Regions from separate parts of the Lactobacillus juensis genome, predicted to be linked through region 3. Evidence: predicted binding sites of a transcription regulator. Region 3 holds the regulator's gene; each other region holds the start of a gene.
The links. The regulator Rex, encoded in region 3, represses fermentation and respiration genes when NADH is low (regulators of the CRP and FNR family bind a similar motif). The targets are predictions, from matches to a motif close to TTGTGAANTANTTCACAA.

Region 1: the regulator Rex is predicted to act here: its motif matches at 2,534-2,551, upstream of AAA926_RS05330 (FAD-binding protein).
Region 2: the regulator Rex is predicted to act here: its motif matches at 3,386-3,403, upstream of AAA926_RS06625 (FAD-binding protein).
Region 4: the regulator Rex is predicted to act here: its motif matches at 2,644-2,661, upstream of AAA926_RS06100 (FAD-binding protein).

What each region holds. Positions count from the first base shown of each region.
Region 1 covers NZ_BTTS01000002.1:214,375-219,933, reverse strand. Annotated here, with positions in the region: gene deoC (deoxyribose-phosphate aldolase) at 1-403, opposite strand, end outside; gene AAA926_RS05330 (FAD-binding protein) at 635-2,446, opposite strand; gene purB (adenylosuccinate lyase) at 2,636-3,931, opposite strand; gene AAA926_RS05320 (adenylosuccinate synthase) at 3,935-5,224, opposite strand; gene AAA926_RS05315 (GMP reductase) at 5,419-5,559, shown strand, end outside.
Region 2 covers NZ_BTTS01000002.1:540,400-545,958, forward strand. Annotated here, with positions in the region: gene AAA926_RS06610 (ATP-binding cassette domain-containing protein) at 1-728, shown strand, start outside; gene AAA926_RS06615 (HD domain-containing protein) at 798-2,159, opposite strand; gene AAA926_RS06620 (helix-turn-helix domain-containing protein) at 2,350-3,195, shown strand; gene AAA926_RS06625 (FAD-binding protein) at 3,467-5,299, shown strand; gene AAA926_RS06630 (biotin--[acetyl-CoA-carboxylase] ligase) at 5,391-5,559, opposite strand, start outside.
Region 3 covers NZ_BTTS01000002.1:737,754-743,312, forward strand. Annotated here, with positions in the region: gene AAA926_RS07715 (GNAT family N-acetyltransferase) at 395-799, opposite strand; gene AAA926_RS07720 (ABC-F family ATP-binding cassette domain-containing protein) at 1,100-3,022, opposite strand; gene AAA926_RS07725 (redox-sensing transcriptional repressor Rex) at 3,302-3,937, shown strand; gene groES (co-chaperone GroES) at 4,099-4,383, shown strand; gene groL (chaperonin GroEL) at 4,403-5,559, shown strand, end outside.
Region 4 covers NZ_BTTS01000002.1:410,367-415,925, forward strand. Annotated here, with positions in the region: gene AAA926_RS06080 (TetR/AcrR family transcriptional regulator) at 1-578, opposite strand, end outside; gene AAA926_RS06085 (asparaginase) at 690-1,658, opposite strand; gene AAA926_RS06090 (carboxymuconolactone decarboxylase family protein) at 1,829-2,146, opposite strand; gene AAA926_RS06095 (cupin domain-containing protein) at 2,150-2,563, opposite strand; gene AAA926_RS06100 (FAD-binding protein) at 2,768-4,570, shown strand; gene AAA926_RS06105 (LysR family transcriptional regulator) at 4,713-5,559, shown strand, end outside.

The sequences.
Region 1 (5,559 bases), 520 kb from region 3:
AATTAAGAAAACAATTTTCAAGAATTACTTTTACCTTTTTTCCCTTTGAATGTACCGCTTCGACAACCGCTTTTTCATCTTTAAGCACCACATCATAGTCTTCTGAAAGAAATGCTCCAATATTTTGGACCATATCACATTCATCGGCACCATTTGCGACTGCTTGTGTTGCTTCAAAAACTTTAGTTTCAGTAGTAGTTGCTCCTAGGGGAAAACCAATCACCGTTACAGTATTAATTTTTGTTCCTTGTAATTTTTCACTCACATATTTTACCCAAAAAGGATTTACACAGACAGACGCAAATTGATATTTTTTAGCCTCTGAAATCACCTTATCAATTTGCTCTTGAGTCGCATTTGGCTCCAATAAAGTATGATCAATATATTTATTAATTTTTTCCATTACTTTTTCTCCCTTTCTGCAAATAAAGTAGTTATAAATATAGATTAATTGGTTAAGAAATTTTTTAAAAGCACTTTCTTTTTCAAAATTTTCAGGTAAATTCATAAACAATGTTCCAGTTTAATGATTACCAGGTTAACTTGCCCTAACTTCATAATACAAAAAGCAGGTCATAAGTTTTAACCAAATTTATGACCTGTTTTAAATGCTTATTAAATTCTTGATAAATATCTATTTAATTTTGCTTAATGCATCCCTGACAGCATCTTTTAATCCTCTTGTAGTATTAGAGGCGCCCGAAACTGCATCTACGTCAACCTTATTTTTATCGACCATTTTTTGAGGTAATTCGTTAATTGCTTTTTGGCCATAATCATCAGATTCAGCTTGTTTCAGCACCTCAACTTTTTTGAGGTTCTTTTGCTTATCAGCTGTTACTCTGACAACTATTTCATCTCCCATTCCTTTAGTAGATTTGCCGATATATTGTTCAGGTCCAGTTGGAAACTCTTCTTTCTTAATATCAGAATCAAGTGGTCGTGGCTTCACAGGTTTTGCAGGCTTAGGTGCAGATATGTTGCCTTCAGCAACGTCATCTTTTGGGTGAGCAGCATTTTGACCGGCAATTTTACCAAAAATCAAACAGTCGCCCAGATCAGAACCCCCTTGATACAGATTAGCCATGTTACTGCCGAGTTCACCGGCACCATATAAATGAGGAATCGGCTTGTGCTCAGGATCAAGAATTTCAGCTCTAGCATTTCTCCTAGGACCAGCTTCGGACCAGCCAATAGTTTGTACTAATGGAATTGCATAATATGGGCCGCTTTCTGAAAATGCACTTAATGTTGCAGGTTCACGATGGTAAGCATAATCATGCTTCTTTTCAGCAAAGAAGTTAAATTCATCGATCGTACTTTGCAGTTTAGCGGCAGCAACTCCCATTTTTTCTGCCAATTCAGAAATAGTATCAGCTTTAATAACCGAATTAAGTGCTTTATTATCAGGAAAAGTATCAATTTCACTTATTTTGTCATATTGCTTTTGATCAAAGACAAAGTAAGGGTGAATTGGATTCAACGGTTTATACCATGAACCATGATTTTCTACATAGCCTTCACGTGCTCCTTGATCTTCCTTAAAGTAGCGTGTTCCATCATCGCCAACTGTAAAGATACTACCAGTAAAGAAGACAGGGTTGCCCATATAAAACGGAGCACGCTTCATTCCGGGTTCATAAAAGGCAAAAGCTTGTTCCATTCCGCCAGCTGCATACATTGACATATGCCACATATCTGCTCCTGCTTCGTGAGCAAGGTCAATGCCCTTACCTTTATTATAAAGCGAACCCAAAGGTACCAACTTGTGTGAGCCAATATAGTCTTGAATCATTTGTGGATTATTTTCGATACCACCAGTGGCTAACACCACTCCATTTTTGGCATAAATATTTAATAAAACATTGTCACGTTCAATTTGGGCTCCCACAACTTTCTTACCAGGAGTCTGGAGAATATGCTTAACAGGTGCAGAATACCAAACATCTATCTTATCACTGCGATCCAATACTTTTTGCCGTAGAATGTTCCACAAAGAAGCGTTAAAAATACCCTTCTCCATTGTAATCATGTCATAGCTTTTGGCACCCGGTAAATTAGGATGATCGGCAATTACAGCGTCTTCTGGCAATCCTAAAATGGTTTTATAGCTAACGGGATTAGCAACATCCAGGTACTTTTTGAAATATTCTTTCATGTGTGTAATGCCATGAACAACTGTGTCTTCTATTTCAGGGTCAATATTAAAGTGTTGTGCCAAATGTTCATAGTAGGACCGATAATCCTCTTCGCTGCTACTGTAACCTACAAGTTCAGCAGCATATCTTGTATTACCACCTTCATGACCTTCCGGAGCAGAATCAACCAGCAGCACTTTTGCACCACTATCAGCAGCAAAGCGAGCTGCGGTCGCACCGGCTCCACCGAAGCCCAAGACTACTACATCATAACTTGCATCGTAATATGTATGTTCATTAACTATCATAATTGACTACCTCTTTTAAAAGAATCTTATTTTAGCTTAAAAGACTTAAATTTTTGCCTTTCAGCCTTTAAATATTATCTAGTGTTTATGTTAATAATATCACATAATCGCTTACATTTTTTATTTATCAGCAATTTAAATTCCATGACAAAAGCAGCTCACTATTAAGTGAACTGCTTTACTAATTATTTATTCTAAACCAACTTTTTTAAAGATTTCATCAACATGACGCAAATGGTAATGATAATCAAATGCATCACTTACATCATCTTCTGAAAGATAGTTCATGATTGGACTGCTTTCAACTAATTTTCTAAAGGAAATTCCTTCGTTCCAAGATCTTGTGGTTAACTTCTGAACCATATCATAAGCATCTTCACGAGAAAGACCTGCTTCATCAATCAGTTTTAATAATAAGCGCTGTGAATAAATCAGACCATAAGTTTTATCCATGTTCTTAAGCATGGTTTCTGGAAAAACATCAAGGTTAGTCAAAATGCGATTAAAACGATCAAGCATATAATCAATACCAATTGTAGTATCAGGTAAAATTACACGTTCAGCACTGGAATGGGAAATATCGCGTTCATGCCAAAGTGATACATCCTCATAAGCAGTTATAATATGACCCCGTAAAACCCGTGCCATTCCGCAAAGATTTTCTGAGCCAATAGGATTACGTTTGTGAGGCATTGCTGAAGAACCTTTTTGCCCTGCACGGAAATGCTCTTCTACTTCGTGAATTTCAGAACGTTGCAAACTTCTAATTTCGGTTGCCCAATTTTCAATAGTTGTGGCTATTAACGCCAAAGTAGCAATATATTCAGCATGCAAATCACGCGGCAATACTTGACTGGTAATTGGCTGCTGAGTTAAGCCTAGCTGCTTTAAGACACTGGTTTCAACAGCTGGTGGTACGTTAGCAAAAGTCCCAACGGCACCGGAAATTTTTCCTGATTCTACTCCTTTTGCTGCATGTTCAAAGCGTTCGATATCACGCTTAATTTCCGCATACCAACGAGCTAGTTTCAAGCCAAAAGTAGTGGGTTCAGCTTGCACACCATGCGTGCGCCCCATTTCCACCGTATTTTTATATTTACGTGCTTTTTCAGCAATCGTCTTTTTTAGTTTGTGCAGATCTTGACGAATAATCTCATCTGCCTGTTTTAAGATATATCCTTGTGCCGTATCAACAACATCCGTCGAAGTCAGACCAAAGTGTACCCACTTTTTCTCTGGACCCAGGCTTTCAGAAACTGTTCGTGTAAAAGCAACCACGTCATGATGAGTTACCTGCTCCAATTCTGCCACCCGCTCTAGCGTGAAGCTGGCATTTTGAGCAATTTTAGCAGCATCTTCTTTTGGGACTTCGCCTAATTCACTCCAAGCATTGGTAGCAGCAATTTCTACTTTTAGCCATGCTTCATATTTATTTTCATCAGACCATATTTTACCCATTTCAGGGCGAGTATAACGTTCCAGCATAAATTACATTTCCCACGGATTTTGTAAAACAATCGTTTGTTCACGATCAGGGCCTACCGAAACAGTAACTAAAGGTATGCCCACAAGTTCTGAAACGCGGTTTAAAAACTTCTGTGCGTTTTCTGGCAAGTCAGACCAAGTCTTAGCACCTGTAATATCTTCTTTCCAAGCAGGTAATTCTTCGTAAACAGGTTGGCAGCGGTCTAATTCTTTTAGACTTGCAGGATAGTAATCAATTTTTTGACCATCAAGTTCATAAGCAGTTGCAATTTTAATAGTGTCAAAACCGCTAAAAATATCAAGCAAGTTAAGACTTAAACCATTGATGCCAGCAACACGTTTAGCGTGACGTAAAGCGACTGAATCAAACCAGCCCACGCGCCGAGGACGACCGGTAACTGTGCCATATTCATGAGCAGTTTCGCGAATACGGTCACCAGTTTCATCTAATAATTCGGTAGGAAAAGGACCAGCACCAACGCGAGTGGTATAAGCTTTGCAGACACCGATGATACTTTTTACCCGGTTGGCACCAACACCGATACCGCTGGCAATGCCGCCGGAAATGGTGTTCGATGAGGTTACAAAGGGATAGGTTCCTTCATCTATATCAAGCATAATTCCCTGTGCACCCTCAAATAACACTTTTTCATCATTATCCAGAGCATCATTAACTAACACTGAAGTGTCCGTGACGTATTTCTTCATTTTTTGACCATATTCATAATACTTAGTGAAAATGTCATCAAATTTCAGTGCCGGCTTGCCGTAAATCTTAGTGAAAATGTCGTTTTTCTGAACCAAGTTAGCACGTAATTTTGCTGCAAAAGTATCTTTTTCAAGAAGATCACAAACACGAATACCAATTCTGGAAGCTTTGTCCATGTAGGCAGGACCAATACCATTTTTAGTAGTACCGATTTTTTGATCGCCTTTTGCTTCTTCTTGATATTCATCTTGCTTGATATGATATGGCATGATGATGTGAGCACGATTGGAAATTTTCAATTTGCTAGTGTCAATTCCCTTTTCAGTCAGATTTTTTAATTCACCAAATAAAACTTCAGGATTAATAACTACGCCATTACCGATTACGGCCCCTTCTTTTGACGCAAAAATACCTGATGGAATTAAACGCATCTTAAAATCTTGACCATTGATTTCAATAGTATGGCCAGCATTATTACCACCATTGGAACGAACAGTATAAGCTGCTTCATTACTCAAAAAATCAGTAATTTTGCCCTTTCCTTCGTCGCCCCATTGGCTACCAACGACTGCAACTGCTGTCATTTTTATTCACCTCATTAAATTTCTACAAATATCACGTAAATAGTCTAGCAATTTACCATTCTTTAGTCAAATTTAAATGCGAATTATTATAGCAAGTTTATTTTTAATAGTTCGATTTTTATATTGACAAAAAAAGCATTTTTGATTATAGTTACTTCGTTTGTAAAGATATTTATTTAGGAGCCGATTTACTTATGAGCAATTATTTCAGTATGGAAGCCTTTAATTATGATGATATCCAGCTTGTTCCGAATAAAGGGATCATTAAGAGCCGTCATGATGCGGATACCAGTGTTAAGTTCGGAAACCGAACATTTAAAATACCTGTCGTACCT
Region 2 (5,559 bases), 200 kb from region 3:
AAATAAAGGGCTCCAAAACTTTAAATCAGGAGATTGCCCAAACGGCTGCGCCAGTTAAAAAAGAGCAAGCTGAAGAAGTAGCAACTCCAGCATCACTTAGTACCCATGATCTTAGTTTGCAATTTCCTAATGGTGAAAGCCTAATTTTTCCAGACATTAATATTAAGTCAGGTGAAAAGGTGCTTCTGACTGGTGATTCTGGAGCTGGAAAATCAACTTTGTTTAAACTCATTCTCGGACAAATCAAACCAACTTCAGGGCAGATTGTTTTTAAAGACAAGTATGGTGCTGTGGTTAACCCAGATATGAGTAAAATTGGCTATATTCCCCAAGATCCTGTGCTTTTTCCGGTGAGCATTGCTGACAACATGACGATGTTTGTAGACAAATTAAAGAGCGCTTTACCGTCATTGGTTGAAAAAGTACAATTAGCAAGTGATATTGCCAAATTTGATGAAGGATTAAATCAAAAAATCGATTTGAACAAGTTAAATATCTCAGGAGGGCAAAGACAAAAAATTGTTCTGGTGCGGGCTTTAGTTCATCAAAGTGAAATAATTTTGATTGATGAAGGAACTAGTGCAATCGATCAGCAAGCTACTATGCAAATCTTGCATGAAGTGACGTCTACTCCTGCTACCGTTATTTTTATCGCTCACAGCTTTAATGAACAAATGAAACAGCTATTCGACAGAGAAATTCATTTAGTAAAAAATGTTAAAGATTGAAAAGAATTATACTTTTAACTTAAATCATAACAAAAGTAGTAAAAGCAGCTGAATCAGCGATTCAGCTGTTTATTTATTTTTTGGCTTTCTCAAGTATCGCAAAGTACCATTTTTAACATAACGCTGAAATTTTTGGTATAAAGGGTCAAAAATTTGGGGTTCATCGCTATTTGACATCATGATTTTAGGAAAGAAGAAACGTTCGTCACCCTGCAATGTGCCATTCAATGAACGTACGAGAGGACTCAAATGTGATAATTCGATTAATTGCCCATCGTCTTGCATGATTTCAATTTGACTGTTAGCATTTTTACCAGTTGGTTTATAAGCATCATAAGGTTCATCAAAAGCTGAATTGGTATCGGTGTAATAATTTGGATCAAAACCAGCCTGTTTGATTAAATCTTTTAATTTTGGCAACAGATTTTTGGTTTCTTGGTTGATACATACGCTGGCTAAGGGCTTTCTGAAGAGATAACGCATAGCTAAATCGGAGAGAATTGGGTCATTAGCTTTCGTCCACATTGAAAAATTGGTTTCCATTACGCCATCATCTAGCTTCAAGTAATCATCAAGTGTCCAGTCATTTGCTAGAAATTTTGCTAAACTAGGAGTTACCGGCAAATTACCTTGCTTGTAAATTATTTTTGCTCTTTCAAGCAAATGCTGTAAAATAACTTCCATTGACCGCCCGACTCTGTGGAAATAAACCTGTTGATACATTTGATAACGAGAAACAATATAATCTTCAACAGCATGCATTCCCGCCATGGTAAAGCAAATTCCTTCGCTGTATGGACGGATTTCTTGCAAAATTCTGGATAAATCAAATTTTCCGTAAGTAACCCCAGTGAAATAGGCATCGCGTTGCAAGTAGTCCATTCTGTCAGCGTCTGCTTGACTAGAAATCATTTTAACTACTTGGGGATTAGGATAAGTTTTAGCTATCACACTTGCTACAAGAGCAGGAAAATTCGGTGAAACTGTTTGCAAGACTTGGTTAACTTCTGTACTGGGGTCAGTGATAATCTTTTGCCCAATTTTTTCATGATTAGTGCCAAAAAGGTGTTCAAAGGTATGTGAATACGGGCCATGTCCAATATCATGCAAGAGACCAGCACATTCGACTAATAATCTGTTACTATCATCCCAAAGTCCATCGCCTGAACGTTGCGATGGGTATTTTTTTGCAAAAATATTACAAATTCTGCGAGTTAACTCATAAACTCCTAGATTATGCTCGAATCGAGTATGCGTTGCACCAGGAAAAACATAGGCAATAGGACCAAGTTGCTTAATTCTGCGCATTCTTTGAAATTCCTGAGTTTTCAGAATATCAAGTATAACTTCGTCTTCAATGTGGATGTATTCGTGAACTGGATCTCTTAAAACTACTTCTTTTTTAAGTTTACTGTTATGAAAATTTGGCATGTCAAATCTCCTAAAGCTGTTATATTAAAATGTTGTTAATACCTTAAATTATAACAAACTTAGACTCATTAGTTTAACATCATTGTTCTTTTAGCTTATTTTATTAAAATTAAATAATAAGTTTTGCCAGCTTTCTCAAATGTGCTCATAATTATGAAGTCATATATAGCATAAAAAGATAGGAGATTAAATGAACTATATAGGTAAAAAATTAAAAAGTTTACGTCAAGAATTAGGATTGACTCAAACAGAAATGGCAGCTGGTGTTATTTCTGTTTCATTTTATTCAAAGGTAGAAAGAGGACTAAATGATATTGGAGTAAATGACTTTTTAGATATTTTGCAAAAGCATAATGTGAGTCCACAAAGTTTTTTAGGGGATTATAAGCTTGAAAAAGATAATAAAAGGAAAGTAATTTCACTAATGAATAGTTTTTTGAAAGCTGCTTATGCCAACGATGATTATGAAATTAATTCAATAATTAAATTATTTGAAAAAATTCAGCCACAAACTCCTTTCATAAAATATACTGTATTAGCTACTAAATTGATAGCGAATACTCATGATGATAAGGCTTTAAAAAGATTGAGTAATGCTGAGAAAAGCAAGATTAAAAAATTGATTTTCCGAAAGGACACGGATGAAAATGAATATTATAGAATAATATTAATGGCAAATTTAATACAAATTTATAACGTAGATGATGCATCATTTTTGGTAAGGAATATGATTAGAAAATATCAGAATTTTAATAAAATGGACAGAAAAATGCTATCAGCAATAAGTGCCCTAATGATTAATTATATTGACTGGTGCATGAAAAAAGGTAGAAAAGAACTTTGTCATGATGCTTTATTATATATTGAACAGCTACCAAGCAATATGGAATTAGCTTTTATAAAAATATTAGGTAAATTTTATGAAGATTTAATTGCAGGAAAAAGAAAAGAAGCTAAACAAATTTTGAATATATTGAAAGAATCTGGTTATGAGGTAAATGTAAAAAGAATAGTTAAAATAAATTTTCAAATATGAAAATATAGATACTTTTTTTAATTTGAGAGCTATCATTTAATAAAGAAATTTACTAGAAAGGGAGTGTAAATATGGACTTGTTGAGAAATGTAATTATTATTTTACCTGAACCATAGATTTAATTCAAAATAAAAAATTAACGAAATAGGTAAATGCTCATATTTACCTATTTTTCTATGTAAAAAAGTATTAGTTACCTTATTCACAATATCTGAATTTAGAATTATAATTAAGTTGTCTATATCAGAGGTTTTTATATGGAGGCTTAATAATGGATAATGAACACGGTTTTAAATGGGATGCTGTTTATGATGTAATAGTTTTAGGATTTGGTGGTGCTGGTGCTACAGCTGCCAGGTTTGCGGCAGACAGTGGTGCTAAAGTTTTATTGGTAGATAGTGCGCCAGAAGGTCATGAGGGTGGTAATACACGCTACGCTGGTCAAATGGTAGGAGCTGGTACGGATTATGAGGCTTTAAAAAAGTACCATGAAAACTTGGCGGCACCTTTGAAGCCAGACAAAGAACCCTTCAACAATTTAATTGAAGGGATGGCAAATATGAGTGAATATTTTGAAAAATATTTGGGTGTTAAACCAGTAAGTATGAAAAAATTGTTGGCTGGTACTCCTTCAACCAAATATGTGACTGAATATCCTGAACTGCCTTGTGCTGATTCTTATGATGATTACTTAGTTCATAATGGCACAAGCGATGCCGCCTTGTGGAAACTTTTACGCCAAAAAGTATTAGATCGTTCAGAAAAAATTACTGTTTGGTACAGCAGTCCAGCTAAACATTTAGTTCAAGATGGAGCTTCAAAAATTGTTTTAGGTGCTCAAATTGAACGAGATCATGTCTTACGCAACATTAAAGCAAATAACGGTGTAGTTTTAGCGGTCGGTGGTTTTGAAAATAATAAGGAAATGATCCAGACATTTTTGCAGTCTTCTTATTTGTCACCAATTGGTTCTCTGTACAATAAGGGTGATGGCATTAAAATGCTGGAAGAAGTAAATGCTCAATTGTGGAATATGCGGTCTTTTGAATCACTTGGTCAATTTCATGGCCTTTCACCAAGGCAAAAAGAAGGCATTCGTTCGACATATGCTTTAAATGTCTTTTGGTCAGAAATAGCAAAAGGTAGTGCAATCGTTGTTGGTGAAGATGGTAGTCGTTACTTCAATGAAGCAGAACTAAATCGACATGGTCATATTTATAATCATGGTGATTGGGTAGTACCGTTGAATCAAAACCATCCTTATATGATTTTTGATCAGAAAAAATACGAAGAACTTCAAAATGAACCAAATGATGGTCTTAAAGTGCCTCATTTCTTGGATAATATTATTAAGGCTGATACAATTGCTGATTTAGCTTCTGCAATTGGTAAAGATCCCGAAATTTTGTCTCAAACAATTTCAGAGTTCAATTTTATGGCGCAACAAGGAAAAGACTATGCTTATCACCGCGACCCTGCAACTTTGCGTGCATTTAGTCAAAATGGGCCATTTTATGCAATTGCTCTGAGACAAAATATGCTTAATACTCAGGGTGGCGGCCGGCGTGACGGTCATGCTCAAGTACTAAATCCTAATGGGACTCCAATTCCGCATTTGTTTGAAGCAGGAGAATTAGGTTCACCATTTGTTAATAAATATACTACCGGTGGTAATATTGCCGATTGCTTAATTTCTGGTAAAATTGCTGGAGAAAATGCTGCTGCTACTAAACAGGATTTATCTAGAATCGGTACAACGGATTTAACTAGTGCGCCAATTAATGATAATTTTGTTGCCTCAAGTGATGAAGGCGCTCAAAAATTTAAAGTCGGTCCTAATCAATATTTAGGATACAGTAATCAAGGTATGGGAGATGGCGTGGTTGTCAGAACTACCTTGGATGAAGCAGGCAAGATTGTGGATGTCGAAATTTTAAAGCAAACTGAAAGTGATGACTACGGCTCAAAAGCGGTTAAAGAGTTACCTCAAAAAATGGTTGAGCAAAACACCTACGATGTCGATGCTGTTTCTGGAGCATCAGAAACCAGCAGAGCAATAAAAGAAGCTGTCAAAGACTCCTTGAGTAAAGCAAAGAAGAAGTAAAAGATCTTTTTACTATTCTAAAAGCTAAAATCGATTATGAAATTTTAATAAGGATTTATCAGAAGACGAAGAATTTCGTCTTTTTTGTTTGCTAAAAATTTCTTACTTTTGTGACCTCGCCAGCATTAAAACTTTTTAAACCTGTTTCGGTTTCTAAAACTAAATTTGCCTGTTGCGTTAAGTCTGTCACTTTTCCCTTTATTTTTTGTTTGCCGAGTGCCAGTACTACGTCATGATTCATTAGTGCCAGCTTCTCTTTG
Region 3 (5,559 bases):
TTTTAAATCAATATTTTTACTTCTAACCTAGTGTTATCATAACTTTAAACGTTCATTTGTTTATTTAAATTATGCTTACTCAAAAGTCTTTTAAAATTAAGTGTAAAAATATATAACATGTAATAACATACTCGTTATTACAAAGTGGGAAACTCATTTCAACAGAGTTTCCCATTTTGATTAAATAAATATATACAGATTTAATATTCAATAATATCTTGACTTGCTGTGTAAATTTTAGTGCTACAGTATTATCTATTCTAACTAGGTTATAAGGTACCTACCATGATAAAGTCAACTAGATTGGTGTGAGCTCTTCTTAGCACTAAAAGATAAAATATTGAGCAAAGGAGTCTGGGAAAAGATAGTTTTTTCCCGGACTCCTTATTATCTCTTAAAAATCTTTGTAGAAAGCAATCAAGTTGTATTTGTCACACGGATGAAAATTACAACTCTCATAAAACCTGCGCGTTTTAACGGTATTTTCTGTCAACAAAACTTTCTGTCTTACAGAATTATATTTCTTTAGCACGCTATTTATTAATTTCGTACCAATTCCTCGTCTTTGATAAGCAGGATTAACAAGTAAATCTTGGATATAAATGATGGTCAGACCATCACCAACTACTCTGATTAATCCTACTAACTGGTTTTGATCATAAGCGCCAATAGCAAAAAGCGAATTTACAACTGCCTTTTGCAGTTGCCGGGGGTTTTGCGTATAAGAACTCCAACCTACGCTTGTGTATAAATTTATAAGTTGTTCCATAGCGATATTTTTGTCAGCTATATATTTCATTTTTATTCCTCCTTAACTAATTGAAAATTAAAGAGCAATACGTAATTTTCCCATGTGCACCTCCCAATTTATTTTTGATAGAGCCAGTAAAATTATTATCTTTAAGTTTAAACAACTACAATTTTAAAAGCAATAGTATAAAGATCTTTTTTGCGTCTGATAATTATTACGTATTTATAAATAAAAAGAAAATTTTATTAATAGTTAATAAAAAAATCTAGCACTAGCTAAGAATAGAAACGGTAGATAAAAGGCTAGTTAATCTTATTTTGGAGTTGTGTTAACTTAATATATATTATTTTAGTCAAAGCTATCCAGTTTATTCAATGCATTTTCCCAAGCATCATTTGCATCGTCCAGTTGTTTTTGTACAGCGCTAAGCTGTTCTTGCAAGGGACCTAATTTGTCAAAATTAGTAGCAATTGCTGGATCAGCCATTTGAGATTGAATATCTTTTTGCTCTTTTTCTAACTTTTCAATTTTATTTTCGGTATTTTCAACTTCTCTTTGCAATTTACGCTTTTGTGAATCGCGCAACTTTTGCTCCTGATAGGACAATCTATTTTTATTTTGTTCAGGCTCTACTATTTCACTATTCTCAGATGATTCATTTTCGGAGGCTGGGTCTTGCTTATTCTTTTCATCTAGATAATAACTATAATCACCTTCATATACTTGAGCAACACCGTTTTTAATTTCTACAATCTTATTTGCTAACTGATTGATGAAATAGCGGTCGTGAGAAACGAAAAGTAAAGTACCATCATAGTTCTGTAGTGCCTGTTCTAAAACCTCCTTGGCTTCGAGATCCAAGTGGTTTGTGGGTTCATCCATCAATAAAAAATTATTATGCTCAAGCGACAAAACTGTTAGAGTTAATCTCGCTTTTTGACCACCGGAAAGCTGACCTACAGTTTTATCAATATCTTTTGCTGTGAATAAGAAACTGGCTAAAATTGACCTCACATCTTTTTCAGGCATTGTTTTATGACGGTCCCAAACTGTATCGATTACAGTTTTACCTGGATCAAGCCCTTGCAGTTCTTGATCATAGTAGCCGATGTCTAACGAAGCTCCATATTTGATTGAGCCTTTTTTCGGTTTTAACTCCTTCATAACGGTTTTTAGTAAAGTTGATTTACCAATACCATTTTGACCAATAACGGCTACACGGTCACCTTTATTAATTTGCAGAGAAATACCGTGAACCATTGTTTTTGTGGGATAGCCAATAGTTAAATCACGTAAAATTAGCACTTCTTTACCAGATGGTCGCTCGCTTTGAAAATTAATTCTGACTTTGTTTTTGTGCTTGGGCGGACTAATTCGTTCCATTTTTTCCAGTTGCTTGCGCCGACTTTGTGCTCTCTTAGTAGTTTTAGCTCTTACAATATTTTTTTGAATAAATTCTTCGTCTTTTTTGATTTTTTCTTGTTGCTTTTCGTATGCTTCTTCTTGTTGAAGGTCACGTAATTGACGTTCAGCGACATAGGCAGAATAATTTCCTTTAAATACAGTTAATTTGCCAAATTGTAATTCAAAAATCTGTGTTGCTAAATTATCCAAAAAATATTGATCATGGGAAATTACCAAAATAGCACCAGAATAGTTTTTAAGGTAATTTTCAAGCCAGTCTAGTGTGTCTAAATCCAGATAGTTGGTAGGTTCATCAAGCAGTAATAATGGGGGTTTGCGCAATAACAACTTAACAAAAGAAAGCCGCGTTTTTTCTCCCCCAGAAAGGCTGCCAACATTTTTAGTCCAAGTTGCTTCAGGAAAATTAAATCCGTTCAAAATACTTTTGATATCGGCCTGGTAGGTGTATCCACCTTGTTGTTCGAAGCTGTATTGCAACTGGTCATATTGTTTTAGCAGGTCCTTTTTTTGTGGATTTGCAGACATTTCTTCTTGTAAATCCCTTATCTTTTTACCCATATTAATTAGGGGAGTAAAAACAGACAGCATTTCATCCCAAATAGTTTTATTTTCATTTAAATCATTTTCTTGAGCAATATAGCCGACATCAATATTTTTATTGATGGTGAAGTCACCATGTGTGGCTTCTTCTTCGCCGGTCATAATCTTAAGCAAGGTCGTTTTACCGACACCGTTGGGTCCAATGAGACCTATTCTTGCATTTGAGTCAATTGAAAAATTGACGTTTTTAAATAATGTGTTGGCACCGAATTGTTTTTCTAAATCGTGTCCTTGAGCAATTATCATAATTTTTCACCTAGAAACCATTTTAGCATACGTAACAAAATTCTTGTGGGAGAGTTTGATTGTTAAAGTAAAAAGAAATAAATGTAAAAAAGAAGCATTTTTACATTTAAAAGAGTAAAAATACAAATTTCTATTATCAACCTGTTACTATTATGCTAAAATTTGATAGATTGTGAAAAAAATGTTTGCAAATAGCGCAAATTTATAGATAAAATAGTAGTAATTGCTGAAAAATTCACAAAACAAAATATATACTTAATCAAGTTGGAGGCTTTTTAAATGGAAAAAATCAAAATACCCACGGCTACGGCCAAAAGATTGCCGCTATATTACCGCTACCTGATAATTTTAAATGAGGCTGGTAAAGAAAAGGTATCCTCAACTGAATTATCTGAGGCTGTTCAAGTAGATAGTGCTTCAATCAGACGTGATTTTTCATACTTTGGTGCATTGGGAAAACGGGGCTATGGCTATGATGTAAAAAGCTTGCTTTCCTTTTTTAAAAAGATCTTAAATCAAGATACTTTAACAAATGTTGCCCTGGTTGGCGTTGGTAATTTAGGCCATGCTTTATTAAACTATAATTTCAAGCGTACAAACAATATCCGTATTTCATGTGCTTTTGATATTGATGATAAAATTACGGGCAAGATTCTTAGTGGTGTTCCTGTTTATGATATGAGTGAACTAAAAAAACAGCTCAGTGATCAGCAGATTTCTATTGCCATTTTGACTGTTCCTTCTACGACAGCTCAAAAAACCGCTGATGATATGGTTGAAGCTGGCATTAAAGGAATCATGAATTTCACGCCAATTCGTTTGTCTGCTCCAAGTGGTATTAGAATCCAGAACGTTGATTTGGCAACGGAATTACAAACTCTAATTTACTTTCTGGACTCAGACAAGAAAAAGTAGGTATAAAAATAAAATTAGCACTTTTTTACTCAAAGTGCTAATTTTTTCTTGCATTTTTTTATAAAAGGGGTTATTATCATAAATGTAAGTTAGCACTTAACTAATAGGAGTGCTAATGACACGTAAAATAGATTAATAATTTAATTTTAGGAGGGACAAACGTGTTACAACCAATTGGTGATCGCGTGATCGTTAAAGTTAAAGAAGAAGAAGAGAAAACTGTAGGCGGAATCGTCCTGGCTTCTAATGCTAAACAAAAGCCAACAGAAGGTGAAGTTGTTGCTGTTGGTGAAGGTAGTTATGCTGAAAATGGCAGTAAAATTCCTATGACTGTCAAAAAGGGTGACGTTGTTTTATATGACAAGTATTCAGGCACAGACGTCAAATACGATGACGAAAAGTACTTAGTCCTTCACGAAAAAGATATTTTAGCAATTGTTAAGTAATTAAGGAGCGCAGAAAAATATGGCAAAGGAAATTAAATTTTCAGAAAAAGCAAGACGTTCTCTATTAAAGGGCGTTGACAAATTAGCTGATACTGTTAAGGCTACAATCGGTCCTAAGGGTAGAAATGTTGTTTTAGAGCAATCATACGGCAATCCAGACATTACTAACGATGGTGTGACCATTGCCAAAGCTATCGAATTAAAAGATCATTATGAGAATATGGGTGCTAAGTTAGTTGCCGAAGCAGCACAAAAAACTAATGATATTGCCGGTGACGGTACTACCACTGCCGTTGTTTTAACTCAAGCAATCATTCGTGAAGGTATGAAGAATGTTACTGCTGGTGCTAACCCTGTAGGCGTTCGTCGTGGTATTGAAAAAGCTACTAAGGCTGTAGTTAACGAATTACATAAAATTAGTCATACTGTTTCTTCAAAAGACCAAATTGCTCAAGTAGCTTCAGTATCTTCAGCTTCAAAAGAAGTTGGTGACCTGATCGCTGACGCAATGGAAAAAGTTGGTAATGATGGTGTTATTACTATTGAAGATTCACGTGGTATTGAAACCGAATTATCAGTAGTCGAAGGTATGCAATTTGACCGTGGTTACCTTTCACAATACATGGTAACCGACAACGACAAGATGGAAGCTGATCTTGACAATCCATACATTTTAATTACTGATAAGAAGATCTCCAATATCCAAGACATTTTGCCATTGCTACAAGAAATTGTGCAACAAGGTAAATCATTGCTGATTATTGCTGATGATGTTTCTGGTGAAGCATTGCCAACTTTAGTTTTGAACAAGATTCGTGGTACCTTTAATGTTGTTGCTGTTAAGGCTCCTGGCTTTGGCGACCGTCGTAAAGAACAATTGCAAGATATTGCTGCTTTAACTGGTGGTACAGTTATTACTGAGGACTTAGGCCTTGAGTTAAAGGACACTAAGATTGATCAATTAGGTCAAGCTCGTCGCATAACTGTAACTAAAGATTCAACTACTATTGTTGATGGTTCTGGTTCAGACGAAGCAATCAAAGACCGTGAAGATTCAATTAGAAAGCAAATTGCAGAAACTACTTCTGACTTTGATAAGAAGAAATTACAAGAGCGCTTAGCTAAATTAACTGGTGGTGTTGCCGTTATTCATGTCGGTGCTGCTACCGAAACTGA
Region 4 (5,559 bases), 330 kb from region 3:
AAAACTTTAAAATCAACGGGTAATTGATCGTGGTGAAACTCATCCAGGTTCATCATATTCATTAGTCCGCTGATAATTGCACTTTGAATGATGAAAAGGTGACTGGCTTGCTTAACGCTAAGCAGTGAAATTTTCTCGGCTATTGCTTGTCCCAGTTTCCTGTTTATTTCATAGAGTTTTTCGCGACCAGCCAATGTCTGTTCTCTGTCAGCGGCAGTTTCTAAAATTGGACCACGTAACGCGTTAAGACGTAATAAATCTGTCCTCTGACTGATTAACAAATGGTTTTGCTCTAGTATAAAAGAGGAAAAATCAGCCCAAGAAGTGATATTTTTAGTTTTTTGAAAACGCTGAAGAACTTCCGTGAGGTAATCTTGGTAACCAGAAAGCAATAAGTACATAAAGATATTTTCTTTAGTTTTAAAATAATTAAATAGTGTGCCCTTTGCCACGCCAGATTCACTGGCAATTTGCGCCATAGATATTTGGTTAAAATCATTTTTTTGAAATAACTTGCTGGCAGCAGCTGCAATTAGCTGTTTTTTTGCTTCTTTTTCTTTGGGAGTCAAGACATACATAATGGCAGATATACTCCTTTCATTCAATAATGACCAACGGTCATTTTACAAATAATTACCAATTTTTGCAAGAAAAAACCATCTTTTATGAAGATGGTTTTCATTGCTGATTTAATTATTAATGTATTTCTTTAATTGCTCATTTTTCAGACCAGCACTTAAACCAACTAAGAGCTTAATTCTGGCTTTTTGTCCATTGAGGCCGCGGCAGAAGATAATGCCCATTTTGGCTAATCCGACACCGCCACCTTGATAATCATAAACTGGTTCAGCAATACCGTTAAAACAACGGGAAACCAATACCAGGGGAATTCCATTATCAAGTAGTTTTTGCAATTCAGGTAATGTTTGCGGTGGCATGTTACCGGCACCTAAAGCTTCAATTACTAACCCATTTGTTGATGGCTTGTTTAAAGCTTGAAAGATCTCTGGTCCCATTCCTGCATAGGCCTTTACTAAATAAACATTTGCAATAATGTGGTCAATTGGTAAGTGTTGCTGGGGATTGATGGTTTGCACGTAATTAACGTGACCTTCGGATACAACTCCTATAGGACCAAATGTAGCGGTGCGAAAAGTAGCAACATTTGTAGTATGGGTCTTCGTAACATAACGGGCAGGATGAATTTCATCATTCATCACAACTACAACACCTTTGCCAATAGAAGCATCAGAACTGGCGACCATGATTGCAGTTCTGAAATTGTACAGTCCGTCGCTGCCAATTTCATTAGAAGAGCGCATAGCTCCGGTTACTACCACAGGCATTTTACTGGAAATGGTTAAATCTAAAAATAAAGCTGTTTCTTCCAGGGTGTCTGTGCCGTGAGTCACGACTGCCCCGAAAAAACCTTCGGCTTCTGCTTGGCGGATACGCAAAGAAAGTTGCAACATGCGCTCTGGTGTCATATGAGGAGAAGGTAAGTTGAAAATTTCTTCAGTAACTATCTGGACATCGTCATTAACGTTTAAAGAGAGGTCAGTCAAGGGATTTTGACTGTTAGGCTTAATTTTTCCATTTTTATCTTCTGACATTGAAATGGTGCCACCAGTATGTAAGATCAGAATTTTTTTACTCATAATAGGTTTTTGCTCCTGTAATTTCTTTAATTAATACTTCTACAGGTTAGCATAAAATTAGGGATGCAGAAACCGTTAAAGACCATAGATTTTAGACATAAAATAGCACCCAAATTTGTCCTAAATTTGGGTGTCACTTCAAAAAGGCCAGCTGCTTTAAATTAAAGGTTTTAATCAGTGAAAATTTCTTTTGCTAAATCAAAAGCAGACCAAGCCTTCGGCCAGCCACAATAAAATGCCAAATGAGTAATCAGTTCGACCATTTCGTCTTTCGTAATGCCGTTCTTTTTTCCAATAATCATATGTGATTTGAGTTGGGGAAAAGCTCCTTGTGCCATTAATGCGGCACAGGTAATTAAACTACGGTCACGAGCAGACAACTTATCCTCTCTTGACCAGACTTCACCAAATAAAACATCATCATTCAATTCCGCAAACTTAGGTGCAAAATCACCTAAGTTATCTCTACCGGCTGTTTGCTTTTTCATTTTTTAATCCTCCAATTTTTCATATTCTTCATCTGTGACTGGCTCCAGCCATTTTGGTGTTCCCGCAGTGATAGCAATATGCGCAAACCAACTATTTTTGGTAGCACCATGCCAGTGCTTAACACCGTCGTGAACAACTACTACATCTCCCGGATGTAATTTACGTGCAGTCTTGCCTTCTTCTTGATACCAGCCTTCGCCAGCGGTAGCTAATAAAATTTGAAAGCCGCCCATATGCTGGTGCCAGTTGTTGCGACAACCCGGTTCAAAACTAACGTTTGAGACGCTTACGTTAATCTTAGGATCATTGACCAAGCTTTGCAGGTAACTTTGGCCAATAAAATATTTTTGATAAGCAGTATTCTTTTCACCCAAAGCAAAAATACCATTTTGCACATCATCTTTGTGATTGCCCATATTGATTCTCCTTTTTACCTTATTTATATGATTACTTTAGTACTTAATGTGTGCTTTAAGTCAAGTTATTTTGACAGTAATTATGAATTAAATTACATTTATTAATAATTAGTTATTGCTTTGTGAATTTATTATTTTGTTAAAAAATAATGTGATAAAATTAACTTGTTAAATGAAAACGATTTAATTAATGAGGAGATTTATATGATTTATCATAAAAACTTTGAATGGGATGCAAATTATGATGTTGTTGTCTTAGGTTTTGGTGGTGCTGGTGCTACTGCAGCACGGTTTGCAGCTGACCATGATGCTAAAGTACTGCTGGTTGATTCGGCTCCAGAGGGTCATGAAGGCGGTAATACTCGTTATTCGGCTCAATTAATTGGTTCTGGCGATGACTTTAATGAAATGAAAAAGTATTATCAAAAACTAACGGCGCCAATGGAACTTGACGAAGATATGATTGATACTTATGTTGACGGTATGGTGCACATTCCTGAATATGTTTCTAAATATTTGGGTGTTAAGCCAAATAGTGCTAAGGAATATGCTACTGATAAAAGTATTACTATCATAGAATATCCGGAATTTCCAGGTTCAGAGTCCTATGATTTAACCTCTGTAACTAAACATTGGTTTGATGCTGCCTTATGGCAGATTTTAAAGGAGCAGGTAGTAAAGCGACAAGACAAAATTGATGTTTTGTATGGGACACCTGCCGAAGAACTAGTTCAAGATCCGGAAAGCAAAAAGATCTACGGCGTGGTTATTAAACGCGATGGTAAACTATTAAAGGTTCAAGCTAAAAATGGTGTCGTACTGACTACCGGCGGTTTTGAAAATAACCAAAGAATGATTGAAGACTTTATTGGCGCCAAGAGATTGGCACCTTTAGGCAGCCTTTATAACAAAGGTGATGGGCTGAGAATGGCCCAGGAAGTTGGTGCTGATTTTTGGCATTTACATAATTATGAATCTGTAGGCCTGCTTCATGGCATGGCTTTTGCAGTTCCAGCAGGCCAACGTGGCCGTTTAATGTTGGGAGTCCAAAATGAAGCTGTTTCTAGCGGCAGTGTTTTTGTTATAGGCGATGACGGTACCAGATACTTTAATGAAGCAGAAGAAAATCGTCACGGTCACATCAAGAATCACGGCCAATGGAAAGTACCGCTAAACCAAGAACACCCATACTTAATTTTTGATGAAACCAAAAAGCAGGAGTTGGATAACGATAAAATCATTGGCGATTACAAGCCGTACACAGAAAATGTTATCAAGGCTGACTCCGTTTCCGAACTAGCCGATAAAATTGGGGTTGATCCAGCAGTTTTGTCTGATACTCTCAATCGTTTTAATAAAGCATGTCAAGAACAAGACGATCCCGAATTTAGAAGAGATCCAGCTACTTTGCGTGCGTTTGCTGGTAATACGATTTATGCTGTCAAGCTAGAACAGACAATGCTTAACACTCAAGGTGGTCCAAGAAGAAATAAGAATGCGGAAATTTTGGATACCAGAGGCAAAGCTATCCCTAATCTTTATTCTGCTGGTGAACTTGGCGGTATCTGTGCTAACCAATATCAGGGCGGTAATAATCTGGCAGAATGTTTAATTTGGGGCAAAATTGCTGGAGAAAATGCGGCTAAACCAAAGGTTGATGAAACAACAGATGCAGCAAGCGGTGCTACTATGCATGAAAAGCATTTAACTTCAGATCTTAAACATGAAACCTATGAAACAGGAGAGAACCAATACATTGGTAAATCTACTAAAGGCATGGGTGATGAAATAGTTGTCAGGGTAACTGTTGATGAGCAAAAGAACCTAAAGAATATTGAAGTTTTGAAACAGGCTGAGTCGGATGACTATGGTTTGAAAGCCATTAAGACTCTGCCTTCTAAGATGGTTCAGGAAAATACTGTTGATGTTGATGCAGTCAGTGGTGCTTCGAGTTCATCACGCGGTCTCAAAGACGCAGTTAGGGATGCGCTAAGTAAAATAAAGTAGTAAGTATTGCTAAAAAGGGTCATTAAAATTAAATGACCCTTTTGTATAGTTCAAAGCAGTAACTAATAGGACAGTCTTTTTTAAGTTCGTTAATTTTTAGTATAATATACGTAGAAACAAAATTATTTGATGAGGTAATAAAATGAATTTCACTCAATTACGCTGTTTTATTAAGGCCATAGATAATTCCAGTTTTACTATTGCAGCTGAGCGCTTAAATTTCTCCCAGTCGGCAGTTTCTAAAAATATTAAGGATCTTGAGGATACACTGGGGGTAACTTTAATCAATCGTGCTCATCACCGTATTTCCTTAACGAGCGCCGGCAAGTATTTCTATCGTGTTGCGCGCAATGTGGTAGATGATATGGATTACACGGTAGCATACTTGCAAAGCAAAAAGAATGATCCTGAAACTCTTTTAAGAATAGGAGTCTGCGATACACCGTTTGAACAAAAAATTCTGCCCATTTTTTTGCGTAAATTGCGTGAATCCGGTAGTAACTTGAATATCCAGTTTGTCTTTGTACTCAACAATTCTATCGGTGAACTTCTCAACCATCACGTTGATTTATGTGCAATTGCACGAGAAGATGTTGATGTCGTTGAAGATATTCGCTTCGAACCAATGGTTCAGGGCAAAGTAGTTGTAGCTTGCCCGAAAGGTTCTCCTTTAGCGGAAAAGTCTAAGATTGCTATCACTGATTTATTCGATCGTGACGTGTTTTTACTTGATCCTAACAGTTCTTTAAATGTACAGTTGAATTTTCAAACTACTTTGATCAATAAATTAGGCATGGAACATATCAAATTTGTACAAGATTTTTTGGCCATGGATATTTATGTTAGAGGTGGGTGGGGTTATGGCATTTTGCCTAACTTCATTGCAGATTATCAATCAGAGGGAATTAAATATATTCCTATTGATTATCATGATATTTCCCCATATGGAATTGCATACATGGAAAGCTTTACTAACGATTCTGTACTTG